Regions from separate parts of the Endozoicomonas montiporae CL-33 genome, predicted to be linked through region 1. Evidence: predicted binding sites of a transcription regulator. Region 1 holds the regulator's gene; each other region holds the start of a gene.
What was found. Region 1 encodes LexA, which represses DNA repair genes until DNA is damaged. Its sites were predicted from a motif close to TACTGTNTANNTANACAGTA; they were not measured.
Positions count from the first base shown of each region.

Region 2: the regulator LexA is predicted to act here: its motif matches at 5,371-5,390, upstream of dinB (DNA polymerase IV).
Region 3: the regulator LexA is predicted to act here: its motif matches at 6,080-6,099, upstream of EZMO1_RS08600 (YebG family protein).

Region 1 covers NZ_CP013251.1:2,887,098-2,894,421, forward strand. The annotation lists gene EZMO1_RS13325 (hypothetical protein) at 1-255, opposite strand, end outside; gene EZMO1_RS13330 (hypothetical protein) at 419-988, shown strand; gene EZMO1_RS13335 (ATP-binding protein) at 1,002-1,445, opposite strand; gene EZMO1_RS13340 (STAS domain-containing protein) at 1,448-1,780, opposite strand; gene EZMO1_RS13345 (PP2C family protein-serine/threonine phosphatase) at 1,799-2,992, opposite strand; gene nagZ (beta-N-acetylhexosaminidase) at 3,099-4,130, opposite strand; gene EZMO1_RS13355 (L,D-transpeptidase) at 4,184-4,666, opposite strand; gene EZMO1_RS13360 (TetR/AcrR family transcriptional regulator) at 4,764-5,390, opposite strand; gene lexA (transcriptional repressor LexA) at 5,567-6,166, shown strand; gene EZMO1_RS13370 (hypothetical protein) at 6,191-6,607, shown strand; gene EZMO1_RS13375 (hypothetical protein) at 6,687-6,932, opposite strand; gene EZMO1_RS28415 (PTS sugar transporter subunit IIB) at 7,093-7,212, opposite strand; gene EZMO1_RS27310 (PTS sugar transporter subunit IIB) at 7,218-7,324, opposite strand, start outside.
Region 2 covers NZ_CP013251.1:2,112,074-2,119,397, forward strand. The annotation lists gene EZMO1_RS09705 (hybrid sensor histidine kinase/response regulator) at 146-3,625, shown strand; gene EZMO1_RS09710 (response regulator transcription factor) at 3,607-4,278, opposite strand; gene EZMO1_RS09715 (lysophospholipid acyltransferase family protein) at 4,416-5,060, opposite strand; gene dinB (DNA polymerase IV) at 5,457-6,578, shown strand; gene EZMO1_RS09725 (DUF2721 domain-containing protein) at 6,827-7,219, shown strand; gene EZMO1_RS09730 (hypothetical protein) at 7,289-7,324, opposite strand, start outside.
Region 3 covers NZ_CP013251.1:1,914,224-1,921,547, forward strand. The annotation lists gene lpxL (LpxL/LpxP family Kdo(2)-lipid IV(A) lauroyl/palmitoleoyl acyltransferase) at 139-990, shown strand; gene EZMO1_RS08590 (coiled-coil domain-containing protein) at 1,162-2,592, shown strand; gene rapA (RNA polymerase-associated protein RapA) at 2,657-5,473, opposite strand; gene EZMO1_RS08600 (YebG family protein) at 5,760-6,038, opposite strand; gene EZMO1_RS08605 (hypothetical protein) at 6,180-7,324, opposite strand, start outside.

The DNA of each region.
Region 1 (7,324 bases):
AATAGTGCTCACCGTATTGCCCGGTTCCTGAATTTTTTTCTCAAGATAAGCCAGATAAAGACTACGCAGTTGATAACGATACCCTTCAACCACCATGCCCACCGGACTGCTCAGATAAGCACTGGCCATCATGCCGTACTGAATTGAAGAATTAATGAGCGGCTTTGACCCTGTCTGCATCGTTTCATCTTTCGCTGTTTTCGCAATAACGCCGACGGGTAGTGCCAAAAGGGAAATAAGTAATAGTTTTTTCATTCAGGTCTCCAGCAATCAATCAAAAGGCGGATCTGATAGTTATCGGCAAGACTGACCGCTTATTAGCATTGAAGAAAAAATTCATTTTACTCGCACGAAATAGCCAATAGCAGGAAATGAACTACTATTGGTTAGCCTAATAATCAAACAAGTTATGAGTGTTATGTCAGTCCTCAAAAGAACGATTACCTTTGCCCTGTGCATTATGTTTGTTTCAGCCACACTGTCTGGCTGCGCAGGTCGAAAAGCACATCCAGTAACCATCCGGCAATATGGTGACGAAAACCGTTCCTGCGCGGCACTGGAAAGCGAACTCAGGTTTATAGAATCTGAAATATCAAGACTGGTTCCAAAAACTGATAAGACTGGCAAAAATGTGGCACTCGGGGTTGCTGGCGCATTCTTTTTAGTACCATGGTTTTTTATGGATTTGAGTCAGGCAGAGCAGATTGAAATTGATGCCTTCCGACAACGTTATAACTATCTGGCCGGATTGACGGTTGACAAACATTGTGACAAACCACGCCAGCAGATACCCGATTTCAGAAACCCTGCGGCCTTTCAGGAAGAGCAACTTAAAATGCAGCAAATGCAACAGGAGCAACTCTATCAGCTGCAACAACAGCAGATTCAGCGTTTACAGCAGCAACAGATTCAACAGCAGATTGAACAACAGAAACTTGAACTGGAAAAACAACAACAGCGAATGAGAAATAACAGCATCAACCACTGATAGCACTCGATCATCAGTGCCTGAGTGCTTTACTCATGGTAAAAATGTTCTTCCCTTCTTCGGTGGTGTCATAGTCAACGGTATCCATGAGTTTGTTGACAATATGCAACCCTCTGCCGCTGCAGAGCCAGGACTCGGGATGGTCAGGATTAATCTCTTCAGGTTCCTGATCTTTTATGACATTTCCGGGAATGGATGCCCCCCAGTCACTGACTGAAATATTCATGGTGGTTTTGTCCAGCCCGATGCACACCTCTACCGGGTGCCCGGGCTCATTGCCATAAGCATGCTCGATCGCATTGTTAACAATTTCTACCAGACACAGCTCAAGACGATTAATCTCCACGGGCGACAGCGTGGTCATGGCACACACCCCTCTTACCGCCATGGCCACCAAAGTGGTATTAGACAGCTGGCTGTCGATCTGCAAACTCAGCTGATGGTCGCAAACAGGCATACTCAGTCCCCCTGAATGGCATCCGCAACACTATTATGCATGGTAAAGAGTTTATCCATAGAGGTCAGGTCAAACAGATCTTTCACAGCTGGCTGAGCTGATGCCAGTGCGAATGAACCGGAACCGGCTGATTTTTTCAAACCAGCAACAAGCGCTCCAAGACCGCTACTGTCCATAAACCGAACCTGAGACAAATCGACAAGCAACTGATTTTTACCCGACTCGATCTGATCAAACAGATAGGTTTTAAACGACTCCGCAATGGACGCATCCAGCCGCGTTTCATCGACCAGAACTACCGTAAACTGTCCTTCTTCACGTATTTCAAACGCCATGGTGTCCTCCCAGGCTGTTCATGGTTTCCATTCCAGAATCAGGAAAGTCACATCATCTTCAAAGGTCTTACCATGATTCCACTCCCTGATCTGCTGTTCAACCCGTTCAACGGCTTGTTCCAGATTATCAGAAAAACTTTTCTTCAGGCACTCGAGTAAACGAGCCTGTCCAAATTGTTCGCCACTGCTATTCTCGCACTCAGTGATGCCGTCAGAATAAAGGAATAGCCGGTCTCCGAGTTGAAGCTGCAAACTGGTACTCTCATAGTCCATGTCTGGCATCATACCAATCGGCACGCCGCCACCGGCCACCGGATCAACTCTCGATTGCGAGACCTTCAGCCACAACGGCGGCGGATGCCCTGCCTGAGAAATCTGCACCTGACCGGTGCGACTGTTAATCAATCCATAAGCCATCGTGAAATACAGCATGGATTCCGGTGAAGCCTGAAAACGCCCGTTCAGACTCGACAACACTTTTTCTGTAGAACGAATTTTATAATGGGGGGGCTGATCAATAAATTCTTTAACAATGGCACCTCTGTCCGAGGTTTCAGACATAATATTGTTCAGCGTAAAGCTGAATAGCGCAGATGGAATGCCATGTCCGGCCACATCCAGCTGATAGAAACTGATATGCTCACCATCCACTGCCTGATAGCCAAACATATCACCACCCAGTATCCGGCTCGGCTGAAAGAACCAGTTAAAGCTGACATGTTGAATGGTGGCGGGCTTGCACAATAGGTCAGCTTGTGTGGCCGCTGCAGACTCCAGATCCTTTTCAATGATTGCAATCGCCCGGGAAATCTGCCGGTTTCGCTCTTCCAGCGTACTTTCCAGCTGAATAATACGCACTCCCGCGTTCAATCGCGCATCCAGTTCTTCAAAATTCACCGGTTTGGTCAGGAAGTCGTCCGCACCACAGTTCATACCTTCGATCACCGCTTCCCGTTCCGTCTTTCCGGTTAGCAGAATAAAGTAGGTGTAATGTTCAATCTCACTGCTTCGAATGGTCTTTAACAACTCAATACCATCCATCTCCGGCATCATCCAGTCGCTGATCACAATTCTTACTGTCCTGTCCTGCTGCAAAATGGCCAGCGCCTCTTCACCATTGGCAGCTTCCAGCACCTGATGGCCTTTCTTGCGCAGCATGACTGACAGCATCAATCGCTGATCCCGGGCATCTTCAACAATAAGAATATTCATGCCAGACCTATCGGCATGAGTCGCGGAGACTAAAATGATGCGGCAAACAAGGCAAAAAGGCAGGATGGCCAGTTATGCTTAACCTGCCCTTAGGAAAAATGACTAATCAATTATAACGCTCGCGAAGGTAATCAATACGATCTTTGCAGGAAAAATAACGCTCTGATGCGATCAAATCTTCATATCCCACCGCATTAGAAGCCCTAAGTGTTGAGATATCGACTTCACGCTGACTTAACCGGGGCAGATTCGACAAAGCCTCTATCGCTCCCGTCCGACTGCTGAGAATTAATAAGTCGCAGCCTGCGCTCAGTGCCTGTTCAACACGATTGCTAAAACTGCCCACTGAAGCGGCTCCTTCCATTGTCAGACAGTCACTGATCACTATACCCTCAAATCCCAGCTGATCCCTGAGAATATCCTGCAGCCAGACTCTGGAAAAACCAGCCGGACGGCTATCCACTTCAGTAAACACAATATGGGCAGGGATCACTGCATCAGCGCCCTGCTGAATCAGCTCTTTAAAAGGCACCATATCCCTGGCAGCGATCTCGTCAAAGGGGCGATGATCTTCAGGCAGCAACAGATGTGAATCGGCATCGACACTGCCATGGCCGGGAAAATGCTTGAGAACACAGGCCATACCGGCTTCACGAACACCTTCAATCCAGGCACTGGTCATCTGAATCACCTGCTCCGGTTCGGAGCCAAAGGCACGATCCCCAACAACGTCGGTTTTACCGAGATCAAGATCCAGTACGGGCGCAAGACTCAGATCAATACCGACAGCCCGTAACTCAGACGCCATCAGCCAGCCAACATCTCTGGCAAGCTTCAGAGCGCCCTGAGGATCCTGCAGGTAATATCGGGATAGTTGACCAGCGGCAGGTAGTCGTACAAAACCATCTTTGAAGCGCTGTACCCGACCACCTTCATGGTCCACCATAATCAACAGATCCGGACGTAACTGTCGTATGTCCTGAACAAGCGCCTGCAATTGTTCACGGCTTGAATAATTACGCGTAAACAACAAAACACCGGCAATACCTTCATGAACCAGAAAATCCCGATCTGCGCTGGACAGTTCTGTGCCCTTCAAATCAACAATCAAATGACCCTGTTGACTAGATCGCTCCATAGATGAATCGCTCCATAGCTAGCTCGATAGAAGGCCCCATAAACAGCACCTTTCTAGTGATCAAGAATTTCAATGGTTATACCTACAGGGATACGATCGAACAGATCAATAATGTCTGCCCCATGCATCCTTATGCAACCTCTGGAGCCTGGCACGCCCATCTGTGCCGTGTCCGGCGAACCATGAATATAAATGTAACGGCGCATTGTATCGACATTCCCGAGACGATTAAAACCCGGCTCCAAGCCACTTAACCACATAATACGCGACAGTATCCAGTCTTTACGACCCGGGTATTTTGCTTTTAACGCATCAGAATAAATTTCACCAGTAAAACGACGACTTTCAAATACCGCATGCTCCGGCAACCCGCTGCCAATTTTTGCACGAATAATATGCCGCCCCAGAGGCGTCTGCCAGCTGCCTTCCTGTTGTCCTATGCCTTTACTGGCGGTGGACACGCGATAATGAACGCGTTGCCCATCATCCTGATGCAGTACCAGTTCCTGGTTGGGAATATGAACCGTTATATGCACAATCAAACAACCTTTATTAAACGCTTATGCAACACTGTCATCCAGTTATCGACCTGATCCGGCAGCCTCTGAAGCTGGGTACTCAACAGGATGATCATCAGGTGTGGGCTCTAAGCCCTGCAGCCATAAAAGGTACCATACGACGCAGGATTATCACCATGGAATCATCAATGGCAAAGTCCCGTCTGGCAATGGCCTGTAAAGTCTCAACGCCTGACATGGTAAACACGGCAGAACCCAGTATGAAGTAAGTACGCCAGAACATGTCCGCCGGTGGCAACGTCGGACAGGCGCTTTTCAGTAACAGATAATAGCGGTGAAAGGCTTTCCCGTAAGCCTCGGTAAGGTAGTGCTTCAAATGCCCCTGATTCTGACTGTAAGCAAGCCCCAGCAACTTCATAAAGGTTGACAGATCATCATCCTGACGAGGCTGAACAGCAATGATCTGATCGACCAGCAAATTCAAAACCGTCTCCAGCTCGGGTGGATTGTCCGGATTCATGGCATCAAGGCTACTGTCGAGATTCTTCACAAACGGATCCAAATAACGGGCAAAGACTGCCTGAATCAGAGCTTTCTTGGAGCCAAAGTGGTAATTGACAGCCGCAAGGTTCACACCTGCCTGCCCGGTAATGGATCGAAGCGATGTTTCAGCAAACCCGTGTTCGGCGAAGAGTGCTTCCGCTGCATCGAGTATTTTTGTAACGGTTTCTCCCTGTCCCATGCCTGTGCTCTCTATAGTTCAAACAACCGTTTAATACTTTCGTTTTAAACGCGATACCTGTCAAGAAAATAGGCCTGAATCAGACAGGAACAGTTCCAATCAGTGATATACAGCTTGAAACAGCAGTATTACTGTATATAATTACAGTCACTGTATATAAAAACAGATTTACCACCATGATCAAGCTCACCAAACGACAGTCTGAAATACTGGAACTCATTAAATCCCATATTGAAAATACCGGCTTTCCGCCAACTCGTGCCGAAATTGCCAAAACCTTTGGCTTCCGCTCGCCCAATGCCGCAGAAGAGCATCTGCGCGCACTGGCTCGCAAAGGCGCGATTGAAATGACACCGGGCGCTTCTCGCGGCATCCGTATTCCGGACGCAGTGAATACCAATGGTCTGCCCGTGGTAGGACAGGTGGCAGCCGGTAGTCCGATCCTGGCTCAGGAACATATTGAAGACCATCTTCAGTTGAAAGGCGATTTTTTCAATCCCAAGGCTGACTTCCTGCTGCGTGTAAAAGGCATGAGTATGAAGGATATCGGTATCCTTGATGGCGACCTGCTGGCTGTTCACAAGACAACAGACGTACGCAATGGCCAGGTGGTCGTGGCGCGCATTGATGATGAGGTCACCGTCAAGCGCTTCGAGAAAAAACAAAACACCGTACTGCTGCATCCGGAAAATGAAGAGTTTGAAACCATTGTTGTTGATTTAACACAGGATCTGTTTGCTATTGAAGGTCTGAGTGTTGGAGTCATCAGACATTAATGGGGAATCAGGAGGAGGACCGTCATGCGAACGCACACACCAACAACAAACTCGAAAAAAACAGCCCGACCAAGGGTGGATGAATTAATCCTGTCAGGCCCGACATGGCAATCGGGTCTGTTCCTGTCTCCGGTACTGTCCAAACTGGCCAGTGAAGAAGAGCAGCGCTGGCTGACCCTGATACTGTCAGATCACAATCCCGGCAAAACCATTAAATGGCTGAAATCGGAAGGTATCAGCAGCTGCAATGTCAGAGTACTGAACCGCGCCAGTCGAAAGCAGTCACTGGATCTCACTTATAAGGCTCTCGCCTGCGGCACCAGCCATACCGTTATCAGCTGGATTAATGAAATGGATCAGGAAGATCTGTCAAAACTTGAAGACGCTGCCCGCAGTGGTCGGTGTAATTGCCTGACGATCAGAAGCAGGGATGCTGCGTGAACAGCTCCCTGTATTAGCAAAGCGGGTAATGGAAAAGCAGGTAATGGAAAAGCAGTTAATAGAAAGTTACGTTAAAAAATCAGTGCAAAACCCGATGCTCGCCTATGTCTTCTTCACCGTGGTGTGGACTGGTCACTTCAGCCAGCTCCAGCATACCGGCATCGAACATGGCTTTAGCCACCTGCAGATAATCATCCAATAAACAGGTGTGTGCTTCATCAGAGAATTTCAGGGTCAACAGTGGTTCAGCATCCGGATCGCCACTTCGACGCAGTACGATTTCCCCCGTCCTGAGTTCAACAATTTCCAGAGGCGATGCAGACACAAAGATTCACTCCGTATTAACCGAGAGAACAGACTGAATCACAAAAACGAAAAGTTCAATACAATCACTAAGACAGAGAAGTAAAAATGAGAGGCAGGTCAAACTATGAAAATAAAGTCGATAGCCTCTGCCAGAAAACAGAGGCCGGGATATTCGGTTTCTAGGCCGTCAACGACAGCTGCAATACCTTAGTACCGTTCATGGTGCCATAGTCCAGAGGACTGATGGCTTCTACCGGTACATTGTAAGCTGAAGCCCGACTCTGCAAATCGTTCAACATGTATTTCACCTGGGGCCCAGTAACACCACATCGAACTCTTTGACCATTTCATCAAACTGACCAGCACCATGAGCGTCAATTTCAACATCCTGGTCCAACTCAGCCGCCGCTT
Region 2 (7,324 bases), 780 kb from region 1:
ATCACCATGAGACTTTAGTCGAAGACCGGTGTATAACTGCGCATAAGAACAATAAACCTCCCCAGACTGCCTGCTGAAGGATATGATTCGAATTAGCTGAATGTTGACTGTGGCAGCGGCCTGACGTATCGGGAAGATAATGATTATGACGGGTTGGTTACTGGCATTAATCGCTATGTTGTACGTGGCAGGCCTGTTTGGAGTGGCCTGGTACGGTGATCGCATTGATCTGAAGAAAAAAAAACAATTGCGATCTTACATTTACTCTTTTTCCTTGGCGGTTTACTGCTCTTCCTGGTCTTTCTTTGGCACGGTCGGTCAGGCCAGTGAAGAATCCTGGTCTTTTGTACCGGTTTTCCTCGGGCCTATGCTGATGTTCACACTGTTCTGGAAAGTGCTGAACAAGCTGATTCTGGTCAGTAAAAAAGCCAATATCACGTCTATTGCCGACTTTATCGCTTCCCGCCATGGTAAGTCCCGCGGGCTGGCTGCACTGGTAACCGTTATTCTGGTGATGGGTTCGCTGCCGTATATTGCCCTGCAGTTGAAAGCCATTGTTATGGGGTTTCAGCTACTGTCGTTTCCGGGCGACAAGTATCTGAACCTTCAGGATCTGGTGTTGGTCGTGACAATATTGCTAGCGGTATTTGTCATCATCTTCGGAACCCGGCGGATTGATACCACGGAACACCAGCAGGGGGTGATGACGGCGATAGCGTTTGAATCGGTTTTGAAGTTGGCAGCCTTTCTCGTGGTGGGTGGCTGGGTGTGCTGGCAGGTGTCGGCTTCCGGCGCGAGTCCGGTTCAATTGCCCGAAGCCAGAGAGTGGCTGCAGCCGCCGGAAAGCTGGTTCCAGACACTGGTTTTTCCCACCTTTATCATGATGGCTTCGGTCATTTGTCTGCCCAGAGAGTTTCACACGATTGTGGTAGAAAACTCGGAAATTAAGGATTTTCATCGCTCCCGCTGGTTGTTTCCTCTCTATCTGCTTTTGATCAGCGTTCTGGTACTGCCCCTGACGTATGCAGGGAAACAGGTGTTCGGAGATACCGTGTCTGCGGATAGTTATGTGATTCTATTACCTCAGGCACTGGGCTCGGAAGCATTAGCGGCACTGGCTTATATGGGCGGTGTGTCAGCGGCCATTAGTATGGTGATCGTTGCCACTCTGGCGCTGTCAACCATGGTATCGAACGAGATTTTCATGCCGATGATTCTGCGCAGCTCTGGCGATGGGGAGAGAAACTATTATCGCTTCAGTGGTCTGCTGCTGAATGTCCGCCGAACCGTCATTATTTCTTTGCTGTTGTTAACCTATCTGCTCTACCGGTTAATGGAAGCCAGCACTGGCATGCCCGGGCTGGCGGGTTTGGGGCAGCTGTCACTGGGAGCGGGCATTCAGCTTTTGCCAGCCGTTCTCGGTGGGTTGTATATTCGTGACAGTAACCTCAAGGCGGTCTATCTGGGATTGCTGACGGGGGCGTCCATATGGTTTTTTACTCTGGTTGTGCCGCTGTTTGTTCAGGCTGGCTGGCTGCCAACGTCTATTACAGAAGACGGGTTGTTTGGCCTGTCGGCTCTGAAACCCCAGTCTCTGTTCGGTTTTGAAGCGACGTCTGATCCGTTTAGCGGGACACTAATCGCTTTTGCTGCGAATACCTTGCTGTACATTGCCGGTTGTTTCTGTATGCGTCCCTCGTCAGTGGAAGTGCGTCAGGCGGTTCAATTTATGAATGTGTCTGAAAGTGATACGGAGTCCTATCGTCATGTGAGGGTGAACCGGAAAGAGTTAAAGGCACTGCTTACCCGTTTTGTTGATGCGGATAAGGTTGAAGGGTTGATTCATTATCAGCTTCATGATGTTCCGGATAACGGTCTGGTGAACCGGGAAGCCCTGTTAGCCGCCGAGCGATTGCTGGCCGGTGTGATGGGAGCGACCTCGGCTAAAGTGGTTATGAAAACTTCGCTAACAGGTGGGCAGGTGCGCCTTGAGGATGTCGAGGCCATTGTCGATGAAGCGTCAGAGGTGCTGCAGTTTAATCGGGAATTATTACAGGGAGCCATCGAAAACCTGGAACAGGGTGTCAGTGTCGTCGATAAAAATCTGCAACTGGTCGCCTGGAATCGCCGTTATGTCGAGTTGTTTGATTATCCCGAATCCCTCATTAAAGTGGGTCGCCCTGTGGAAGAGATTATTGACCATAATGCCCGACGGGGTTTATGTGGTCCGGGACGGGCGGAAGATCATGTGAACAAACGTGTTGCTTATATGCAGCAAGGCTGCGCACACAAATCGGAGCGGATGCATCCCAATGGCAAAGTGATAGAGATTCGCGGCAACCCCATGCCGGGCGGCGGGTTTGTTATGAGCTTTACCGACATTACCGAATTCAGGGAGGTTGAACAGGCTCTGAAAGAGGTGAATGAAAGCCTTGAACAGCGGGTACATGAACGCACGCAGGCATTGTCAGAGCTGAACCGTGAACTGGTTTCAGCGAAAGCCCAGGCCGAAGCCGCCAATCGCTCACGTTCGCGCTTTTTTGCTGCGGTCAGTCACGACCTGATGCAGCCGATGAATGCCGCAAGGCTGTTTTCAGCGTCACTGGAATCTTCTCCGTTGCCTCCGGAGTCCCACGTTCTTACGACTCATCTGAGCAGCTCTCTGGAGTCGGCCGAACGATTGTTGAATGACATACTGGATATGTCGAGGCTGGAGGCTGGAAAGCTGCGAGCCACTGTTCGTGAGTTTTGTCTGTCTGAGGTGTTGGGGCCATTAAAATCGGAATTTGATTTGCTGGCCGAGCAGGATGCGCTGACATTCAGGCTGTCTTCCCGGGCAGTCTGGGTTCGCAGTGATCCGAGCTTGCTGCGGCGAATTCTGCAGAACTTTTTGACCAATGCTTTTCGTTACAGCGGTTCCGGTGTCAGCCCCGGCAGGGTGATGTTAGTGGTTCGCAGAGCGAATGATCAGCAGGTTCGCATAGAAGTCAGGGACAATGGTTCAGGCATTCCTTTGGATAAACAGGAGCTGATTTTCAGTGAGTTTGAACGCCTGCGAAATGATGGCAAGGGCTTGGGGCTTGGGCTGTCTATTGCCAAGGGTATTGCTGATATTCTGGGGCACCGGTTGCAGTTACGCTCGCTGCCAGACAAGGGCACCGTTTTTTCAGTCTGCCTCAACACGGTTGAACGGAAAGTGGTGCAGCAGCACAGGGTGTCTATGCCGGTAGGTTCTCTTAATCACCTGAAGGTTCTGTGTATTGATAATGAGCAGGAGATTCTTGTGGGCATGTCCAGTCTGTTGCAGCGGTGGGGGTGCTCGGTCGTCTGTGCTGGCGGGCGGGAACAGGCTGTTGCTGAAGTTGGGCGACATGCGCCTGATGTATTGCTGGTTGATTTTCAGTTGGAATCTGACTGCGATGGCATCGAATTAATTCAGGAACTCAGGGTGCTTATCGATAATGATGTTAACGACGAAGTACCGGCAGTTCTGATAACTGCAAATACCCGTCAGGGATTGCGCGAGCAGTGTCGGGATCAGAATATCCGGTTTCTCAATAAGCCCGTTAAACCGGCTGCTTTGCGGGCGTTGCTCACTTCGTTTGCTCAGTCGTCGAGAGTTTGAGAGTCATTTTGATTGCCTGGCTGGTCAATTTCCAGTTCCTTCATGGCAATGACCGCCTGAGTTCGGTTGCGCACGCCCAGCTTTTTAAAAATCGCGGTGACATGTGCCTTGATAGTGGCTTCTGACACTTCCAGATCGTAGGCAATCTGTTTATTCAGCATACCTTCGCTGATCATACCCAGTACCCGGAACTGCTGGGGAGTGAGTGAAGCCAGCTTCTGTTCGATATCGTGGGTTGCCTGCGGTGTGGAAAGGCCAGCGGCACTGCCGGGCAGCCAGACTTCGCCATCCAGTACATGGGTGATGGCTTCTTTCAGGGTATCCAGCGGTGAAGACTTGGGAATGAAGCCGTTAGCACCGTGTTGCATTGCCCGTTGAATGACCTGCTGGTCTTCGGTGGCTGAAACAATGGCAACAGGCACTTCGGGATAATGCCCACGAAGAAAAATAAGTCCGGAAAAACCATGTGCTCCGGGCATATGCAAATCAAGCAGAATAAGATCCGGGCTGGGAACCTGCTGCAACACAGATTGCAGCGCTGCTATTGAGCCTGCCTCGTGTATTTCAGGATTTTGTAACCCCTGTCGAAGTGCAGCCTGCAGAGCCGTTCGGAACAGAGGATGGTCATCGGCAATTATTATGGTGTGTTCCATAACATTGAGATTGCCATCATGTTTCGAAGGTGTAAAGCGATAGTTTGTTATGAAAAAGCGGTTTTCATAATCGGGGAGTTAAAAAAACGACGGTCTTTAGTTAATGAGACTTTGTGACAGCCTCATTAGCCTGAATACTATTTTGCCAGTGCCGTTTTAGCAGGAGTATCGCAGTACTGGGCGCAACAGTTTTTAGAGAGTACCGGGCTGAATCGCTCGGGGAACTTACCGTTGATGCCATCGTAAAAAGCCTGAATCTCGCAGAGGTCTTTTTCCATGTTATCTGTTGGCTTGATGATGGGGCCAAAACCACCGACTTTGCGTTTAAAATCCAGATAACCCAGCACGATAGGAATGTTGGCATTTTTGGCCACATGGTAAAAACCTGTGCGCCAGCGATCACCTTTGGCCCGGGTGCCTTCAGGGCAGATAACCAGACGGAGCTGTTTATTACCTTTGAAGCAGCAGACGGTCTGATTCACCATACTTTTAGGCTTGGTGCGGTCAACCGCTATGCCACCCAGCCATCTCATGACAGGGCCGAAAGGCCCCCAGAACAGGCTGGATTTACCCATCCAGTAACATTGTACACCGGTGCAAAGACTGATAGCGATGCCATAGAAAAAATCCCAGTTACTGGTATGGGGGGCAGCAACAATTATATAACGTGGTGCCTTGGGTTTTTTGCCTTCAATTTTCCAGCCGGACAGAAACAGTGCCAGTCGGGCAATCAGAGAGCATATCGGACGAATAACCGGAGTATTGAAAATCGTAAAGCGCATATTGCAGAGCCGTGATTCTCTCGCTGGATAAATGAGCTGTTTAGCAACCTTTATGCAACGATGTTGTTGAAATAATGGTTATGAGGCATCCCTCATAAATGCACTGATGCAACACACTTATGAGGAATGGCTCGTAAAATGAACCTGTCTGGTTCACTGCCGGGTTTTGGATTTAGCTTGGTCTTATGGCCCGGTAACGAAGTCAGTGGAGCGCATTCAACGCCTTTCTGGGCAGCATGGGAATACGGGGAAGTGGCTATTGTCAAAATGATGTACTTTTGGTTCATATAGCCAGTAGGTTCGCTTATATTGCTGTATAAAAAGACAGTTTTTCTTGCGCATCTGACTTCTGAATCAGTACCATAGAAGTACTTATTTTGCTGTTAATAATCCGTTATGTCTGATCTGTCTTCTACTTCACTGCCAGACGAACAACGCAAAATTCTGCATGTTGATGCGGATGCGTTTTACTGTTCGGTTGAAGAACGTGAAGACCCGTCCTTGAAAGGTAAGGCTTTTGCGGTGGGTGGAAGACCGGAACGACGTGGTGTCATTGCCACCTGCAGCTATACGGCCAGGGCATCAGGTGTGCGCTCGGCCATGGCATCGTTTCAGGCGGTCAGATTGTGCCCTGAATTGAAAATTATCCCTCCACGTTTTGATGTTTATCAGGAAGCATCAAAAAAAATGCACGACATCTTTCACCGTTATACATCGCTGATTGAACCTTTGTCGCTTGATGAAGCTTATCTTGATGTCACTGGCGTCGAGTTGTGCAAAGGCAGCGCCACATTAATGGCTCGGGAAATTATGCAGGCAGTCAGAGATGAAATAGGCATTACGGTGTCGGTGGGCGCTGCCCCGAACAAATTTCTGGCCAAAATTGCCAGTGACTGGAATAAGCCTAATGGTCTGTTTGTTATTCCCCCTGCTGATATTGAAGACTTTGTGTTCGAATTGCCCGTAGAACGAATACACGGCGTTGGTAAGGTCACGACAGAAAAAATGCACAACAAAGGTATTTTTACCTGTGGTCAGCTGCGTCAATACTCGCCATTGGAGCTGTGTCGCTGGTTCGGTACATTTGGTGAAAGGCTCTGGGAAATGGCTCGTGGTGTGGATGATCGCCCTGTTGAAACCGGTCGCCGTCGTAAGTCATTGTCCGTTGAGCATACTTACGACACTGATCTGATGGATGAAGCTGCTATTGTGTCAAAGGTGAAGCCGCTATTTGATGATTTGTCCCGGCGCTTTTCCGACATCAGTTCGGAATACGCGGTGCAGAAGCGGTTTGTGAAAGTTAAATTTGCCGATTTCAGTCAGACTACGCTGGAAGAGATTCTTGACCGGGATGATCTGGATGCGCAATCGCATTTTACCACCCTGATGATCAGGGCCTGGGAGCGGGGGAAAAAGCCAGTGCGGTTGTTGGGGCTGGGAGTCAGGCTGATTGATTTGCGTGCGCCGGAGCAGTTTTTGCAACTGGAACTGTTTGAGCGTAAACGTTCCCGAGTCTGAATGCGGAAATTTTAATATTCAAATCATTTGACAGTTAGGTATTTATCGAAATAATAAGCACTCAACCATACGAAATCATATTTTCTGACTTATTGTTCAGGCACTGCACGGCGTTGCAACTCTGGTCACATAGCTCGCTATGCTCCCGCCGTTGCGCCTTGTTCAGTACCTGCCCAATAAGCCAGAAATATGCGATTTTGTATGGCTGAGTACTTAAGTCTTTTTTCTTGAACCTGACCGGTTGTTTTATGCAGTTGACCCTGACGACGCCTGCGCTGTTATTTCCAGCCATTTCCCTGTTATTTCTGTCCTACACCAATAAGTTTCTGGCGCTGGCCTCCCTGATCCGGACGCTGCATGCTGAAGATCAGGAAAACCCTGATAGCCGGATCATCAGAGGGCAGCTTGAAAACCTCCGGCGCCGCATGAAGCTGATCAAGCATATGCAGGGTGCAGGCATTATGAGTTTTATCTGTTGTGTGGTGGTGATGTTTCTACTGCATCTCAACCTGTTTCAGTGGGGGTTTGTGCTTTTTGGGTTAAGCCTTTTGTTTTTGCTATTGTCGCTGGTGATCTGCCTGATGGAAATCAAGATATCCATTGATGCACTGGAATTGCAGGTTCAGCAGATGGATCATTGATATATCAAACAACACCTGATCAGGCTTCCTTTTTGATCAGGTGTTGCTTTTAGCTTTGTTGTGAGTGTTTTAATACCCCAGAACTTGTTGATTAGGTTGTTGATT
Region 3 (7,324 bases), 970 kb from region 1:
CTCTGCTTGTTGAATTTACTTGCTCAAGACAGTTGTTCAGGGTTTATGTCGAAAAAAATTACAAATACAACAGAAGCCGACCGGTTTTACTGGTCTTTTCTCCTCCCGAGGTACTGGTTGATCTGGCTGGGTTTGGGGTTGACCGTACTTCCGTCATTGTTACCTTATCGGGTGCTGGTTCGTTTTGGCGAATGGATTGGCAGGCGTTTGTATCATCGCGGTGGCAAGCGAGTGGATATTGCCAGGGTGAATCTGGAAAAATGTTTCCCGGAAAAGACGGCTGAGGAACGCGAGGCATTACTGCAGGCTAATTTTGAATCGGTGGGGATCGGTTTGATGGAAGTGGTCATGGCCTGGTGGTGGCCAAAATCAAGGCTGGAAAAGCTGGTGCGCTTTAAAGGATTGGAACACCTTGAGGGAGCGCAGGGGAAATTACTGCTGATTCTGCATTTTACCACCATCGAAATTACAGGCGCGTTTATCGCCCTGCGTCATAGTCTTGACGCCACCTATCGGGAACACAAAAATCCGGTGTTTGAGTACATGCAGAGGAAGCAGCGTCAACGTTATGACCGTCAGAGTCGTTTATTGGGCAGAAGGGATGTGCGGGGAATGCTCCGGTCATTGCGTGGCGGGCGCACGGTCTGGTATTCGCCGGATCAGGATTATGGCCCGAAGCAAAGTGTGTTTGCCTCTTTTTTTGGGGTGCAGGCGGCTACTGTAACGGGGACGTCGAGGATGGCGAAAATGGGCAGAGCGCAGGTGGTTCCTATGGTATTGAAGCGCTTGCCGGGTGCCAGTGGCTATGAGCTGGAAGTGTTTGAAGGATGGGCTGATTTTCCTGAAGGCGATGATCAGAGGGATGCTGAAAGGGTCAATCGTTACATAGAAAACCAGGTAAAAAAACACCCGGAACAATATATGTGGCTGCACAGGCGATTTAAGACTCGCCCTGAAGGAGAGGCTGGTTTTTACAAAAAAGCCCGTTAGTCGTCTGTTTAGCCCTGCTGCACAAGCGGTCGTTGGAAGCTGTTTGCTATGGCCGGGCTGTCTTTCTACAGTTCTATATAGAAATATTCTCTATAAAGAAAGTCGATGTTGCGTGGTGTTATTCCTTTAAGCGGGGCTGGCCGGGCGCACAGACAGCAGGGAGGCTGATTGATGAGACCCTCACAAAGACCGGTTAAACCCAACTCTTCTGGTTATTTCACGGGCAGAAGTCAGGTTGGATCCAAGGGTGTTGATAACGATACATTGCTGTTTGGGCGCCAGCGTGAGAGTGAGGGGAAAGCTTTCCTTAATACACTCAGTCGTCTGGCCTTTATCATACGTCATCCCAAAATCTACCTGAGACAAAGAAAAGAAGATCGCCAGATAAGGCAGCAGGAGATTAATGATGGCAAGTTTCAGGATACCCGGAATATTACTGATCGCAAGATTACCAGAGATCACAAGCATATGCAGGCTGTCACCAGAAACATGCAATCCAGAATCAGCAAAGATCACAGAATCGGATATGACCCTCAGGCGGATGACATTCGAGAGCTGGAGCATGTGCAAAAAGTCAGGGTAGGCTTCTGGGATGATGTGCCTGGTTTGTCCAAGCCAAAGACGAAGAAACAGCGTGATAAGCTGGACCGGTTGAAGGCGGAATTTGACCGTGAACGTAAAGAGTTGAAAAAACGCAATGCCAGCGTAGCCAAGAATATAAAGGGCTTAAAGAACGATTCCGAAGAGATTAAAGATCTGGAAGACCGGATTGAAACACAGCGAAGCGCTCATAATGAAATTGTTGAATTGTTAATCCGGATGGATGACGATAAAACCGATGTTATCTATGACGACAACGGTGTTAAGAAAACCCGTGCAGAGTTGAATGAACAGCGTGTTCTGCTTAGGGATGAGGTCTCCAAAGACAGAGAAAGGTTGGCGAAACTTCGGGTAGATCGCTCTTACCTGACCGACCAGCAGCGAGAGAATGATGAGGTTATGGAGGCTGTTCATAACGATATGGTTGACTGGATGCAGTCCTCTGAGGAAGAGTATCAGCAGTTATTGGTTCTTCTGGAGAAGTTTCCAAGCTTGGTTGGCCGTATGGGTGGTAAGGATGTCGCAGCGAAAATGGCCAAGGGTGATCAGCTTAAACGCTTCAGGGTGGATGTTATCGGTGACTTGGAACAAAGATTTTTAAGTGCCAGAGGCAATGCAACTGTTGAAAAAAAGTTAGGTCGAAAAATTTATGTCGGGCGCATGGTGGCGATGCGCATGGGTGATATGATTCGTGGTACCGATACGCCCGAAGCTCTTCGGGAACAGGTGGAGAAGTACACTGGCAAAAAGCTTGAACTTCCGGTGGCCTCTGATAGAAAGGTGCCGCTGAGTCCTTTCAGTCCTTTTGCTTACAAGGCAACTAATGCAGATGATGATAATTGGGGCAAGGACGGCTGGGAGAATGGCTTTGATTTTCCTGATGGCGAGGATAGTGGCATTGAGGATACCGAGTCATTAGATGGACGCAACTCTCCAGCTCCTCCGCACTCTGTGGATCAGAAGCCTTCAGTAGATGACGATGATGAGCTTGATCTCAGATAAAACGTGGAATTATGCCCTTTTCCAAACGAGGAAAAGGGCATAAGCCATTTTGAATGCGAGAGTGTCAACCCGCAATCATCAATCGCAAACCATCCAGTCTCAGCATGGCATTCTGCAAACACTGATGCCCAATCGCTGCCTGATTCTTGAGATGTTCAATCTCTTCATCACGAACGTTAGGGTTAACCGCTTTCAGGGCCGCCAGACGTTTGATCTCTTCCGTCACCGCCGAGAGCAGGGCTGAACAGGCTTCCGACACAATTGGCTGAACAGCATCCTTGGCGTAACCTTCTGCACGTTCCAGCATTTTCAGAATGGGTTCGCGCTGCGCTTTAACCAGCTTTTTCGCCATGCCTTTTTTGATCGGCTGTAACTGAGAGTTCAACGTATCAAAGGCGACACGGGAGGCCAGATTGTTCATGCCCGGATCAATCAGACAACGAATTGGTGTGGCGGGCAGGTAGCGATCCAGCTGCAGGCGTCGATCACCACTGCTTTCCACCACATAGATGGCTTCCAGCAGCATGGTGCCGGGTTTCAGGGCTTTGTTTTTCAACAGCGCCACTGATGTGTTGCCCATATCGCTGGTGAGCAGCATTTCCATACTGTCGCTGACCATCGGGTGTTCCCAGGTCAGGAAGTGCATGTCTTCCCGGGAGAGCGCCATTTCGCGGTCAAAGGTCACGGTCATACCGTCAGCGGAAAGCATCGGGAATGAAGTCACCATGTGGCTGCCCGGACGAATCACCAGACAATGCCTGGAGTGGTCTTCCGACTCTACACCAAAGCCTTCGAACAGCTTTTCCATGTAACGCTTCAGCTGTCGTGGTTCTTCCTGCTCTTCAATGTCGTTGATCATGTCTTCATTGGAAGACAGTCCGCGGGAGTTGATTTCCAACAGGCGATCGCGACCATTGTGCAGATGCTCTTTGACCTCGGTATTCAGAGCCGCGGTTTCGCTGATCAGGGGTTCGATGTCTTCCAGCGTGGTGTTGCTTTCCGGCTGCAGCAGGGCTTGCAGTTGCTCACCATGCTTTTCAAACACCATACTGCCTGACGGGCAGGTATCGGCAAAAGCATCCAGACCTCTGTCGTACCAGTGGAACAGTAACTCCTGACTGGTGCCGGTGATGTAGGGCACATGAATCTTGATGGTTTCCGTCTGGCCAATTCGATCCAGACGACCAATGCGCTGTTCCAGCAGATCCGGATGGGATGGCAGATCAAACAGTACCAGATGATGAGCAAACTGGAAGTTACGACCTTCACTGCCAATCTCGGAACAGATCAGTACCTGAGCGCCGTACTCTTCATCGGCAAACCATGCGGCAGCCCGGTCACGCTCAACAATGCTCATGTTTTCATGGAAAACCCCAGCAGGAATGCCGGAAGTAATGCGCAGAGCGTCTTCCAGATCCAGTGCCGTGTTGGCATTGGCGCAGATCACCAGTACTTTCTGCTTCTTCAGCAGTTTCAGCAGGTTGATCAGCCAGTCAGTGCGTGGATCGACTTTCCACCATGGGTCCATATCTTCCACGGTGATGCGGGACTGGTAAGCCAGTTCCGGATAAAGACTGGAACGGGTCTCCGTCTCTTCTTCCAGGGCGATCTGGTACAGTTCCGGTAATGGCTGTGGATAACCCTGAACGACACGTCCCGGGAAGCCACCCACCGCAGCACGGGTGTTTCGGAACAGAATACGTCCGGTGCCATGACGATCCAGCAGGCTGCGCAGCAGTCGATCGCGGGAAGACGCTCTCAGCTCTTCATCACCCATATTGATGTTATCAATCAGGTTCTGGCAGTCAGCCCCCAGGAAGCTGATCAGATGCTTCTGAGCGGTTTCCGGCAGGCGATCATTTTCCAGTAGTTCCTGCACCGCTTCAGCCACAGGCTCGTAGGTCTTTTCTTCTTCCTGATAAGCTTCCAGATCGTGGAAACGATCAGGGTCCAGCAGGCGAAGGCGGGCAAAGTGGCTTTCAGGGCCCATTTGCTCCGGGGTGGCTGTCAGCAGCAACAGGCCGGGAATATGGCGCGAGAGTTGCTCGACAGTGCAGTACTCTGTGCTCGGGTTTTCTTCATCCCAGACCAGGTGATGGGCCTCATCGACCACCAACAGATCCCAGTCGGTCTGCATGGCCTGCTCAAAGCGTTCGGCATTGTTGCTGAGAAAATCCAGACTGCACAGAATCAGCTGTTCGGTATTGAACGGATTGTCGTCATCGGCGTTACGGCAGCGTTCTTCATCAAACAGGCTGAAGTGCAGATTGAAGCGGCGCAACATTTCGACCAGCCACTGATGTTGCAGGCTTTCCGGCACCAGAATCAGAATACGGCCAGCCCGCCCGGTGACCAGTTGCTGATGCAATATCAGACCGGCCTCAATGGTTTTACCCATGCCCACTTCGTCAGCCAGCATCACCCGTGGAGCGTGTCGGCCAGACACTTCCCGGGCAATATGCAGCTGATGCGGAATCAGGCTGGTGCGCGCGCCAACCAGTCCACGCAGAGGTGAACGCTTCAGCTTGTGGTTGTGCTGCAGGGTTTTGTAGCGCAGGGAAAAGTTGCTGTTCTGATCAATCTGACCAGCCAGCATGCGATCCTGCGGTTTGTTGAAACGAATAAAGTTGCCCAGACCGGATTCGGGCAACACAGCGGCCTGACCATCAGACGATCCGCCTGAGATCACACCTTCGTAAGTTAACAGGCCATTGCTTTCAATGGTGTCTGTTACCGTCATGATCCAGCCCTCGTGACTTTCTACTTTGTCACCAGGGTTGAACTGCACACGTGTTAATGGGCAATTGTTAACGGAATAAAGCCGGGTTTCACCGGTAGCGGGGAACAGTAGGGTGACCATCCGTCCGTCGAGGGTAAGCACAGTGCCTAAACCCTGTTCAGTTTCGGTGTCACTAATCCAACGTTGTCCAGGAACGAAGCTCGTCATGTCGTGACTACATACCTTGCCAGACAAAAAAGGGCGCTATATTAGCGGAATTACTTCTATAAGCAACCAGTACAAGTGCTAGATTTGCTGCCTTTTTACGTTTGAACGTTGTGCATGTGAACACGGTACCGGTGCGGAGAGCCTATGAATTATAGACAGAAACCGAAGCGGAGTGGATTCTGCTTCGGTGAGTGCGGAGTAAATCAGGTGGGTTACAGTGTCAGGCCGCTTCAGAATCCGGGTCTTTTTCGTCGGACGGCTTACCAATTTCAAGCACCAGGTCAGGCTTGCCCTTGAAGGCTTTGGACAGAATGTCCTTGTTGCGAGACAGTAACAGGCCGATATCTTCTGCCAGCTGTTCATCCATCGTAAAGTGATCTTCCAGCAGGGTGGTCAGATTGGCTGCCAGCTCCAGCATACGGTCATGTTCTTCAGCGGATTTTTTGTCTGTAAACATACTCCCGTCCCGATCAACTCGCCACATAGGGGTAATTGACATGGCCCTCTCCTGTTTGGCATAGGGGTTAGTAATATTCTATATACTGTATATAATTACAGTTATTTTGTCTAGGGTATAAGTCCAGAGCATAAAAAAACCGGAATGTTCCGGTTTTTTTATGCTTGTGAGTGAGCGTAGCTTTTACCGCAGTTCATCCAGATAGAAGGCAGCCCAGTAAAGTCCGCCTGGCCAGTAGTCGGCGTATGGATTTTTGTGGAACTTTTCGGCAACTTTTTTCAGTGCCTGATCAGGCTGATCAGATTCTTTTGCCTGTGCTCCATCTTCTGTTTTTCGGATCAGCATATCGGGCAGACTGGCGACTTCTGTCCACTGGTCATCGAACAGTTTTTCCCAACCCGCTGAATGCTGGTCACCGGCTTTTGGCAGAATATGCGCCACGACTTTAAGTGATATATCACTCTTGTAAGGGTATGAGTAAAAGACATTCCGGAAGATAGAAAAGTAGTCATTGTTCAACCACTCTTTTGCTCCTTTGCCTCTGACTTCCCTTGAACTGACGCGTTCGTACATGCTGTGCATGTTTGGGGCAAACTCATTGCGTTTGATCGGGTAGTTATACGTGCGGAAAATATGGAACAATGCCGCATTACCCTTCGGGTTGACCAGACGAGTCCCTCCGGATCGGACAAAGTGATTCACGATGTCAGGTGTCATGGTATACATATCGAGCCTGCCCTGTTCTTTTAACCGGTTGGTCATCAGCTCAAGGGGTTCGCTGGTGTAGTAGGGATGGTAAACAAATACCGGATTATTGTGATGAGTGTGCATGCCCAGGACGGGCTCATAGTGAACGTCTGTCTCGGCAGCAATAAAGGTTAAATCGCCCTTGATGCCTTTGCCGCCGGGGTCGGGCTCTCCGTTTTTATAGCCGAAGCGACCGTATTGAAGCCCGGTGTTGAAGGAAGGTTCGTTTGCGAGAAAAATTGAGCGTCCATCCGTTCCCAGCATGAACATTTCCAACGGAGTGGGTGCTTCGACGTAGTCAGGCGTTGCAACGCTTGCAAAGAGATAGGGCGTTTCATTTTCGCCGCGATAAACAACGGACAGGGCAATAATGGAGTAGCTTTTGTTAATGATTGAGGTCAGGGGTATGAAGAAATCTCTGGCATCATAAGGCAGTGTTTTACCCGTTCGGAGGTTGGCCTGCTCATAGTTATATTTCGCGTCCAGATAGTCTTCGGTCTGTTCTTTGACATTGCTGTCAATTCTGGCAAAGGAAGGGTGCTTTGCCAGTGCTTCCAGGTCCAGCCCAAAAACACGGTCTT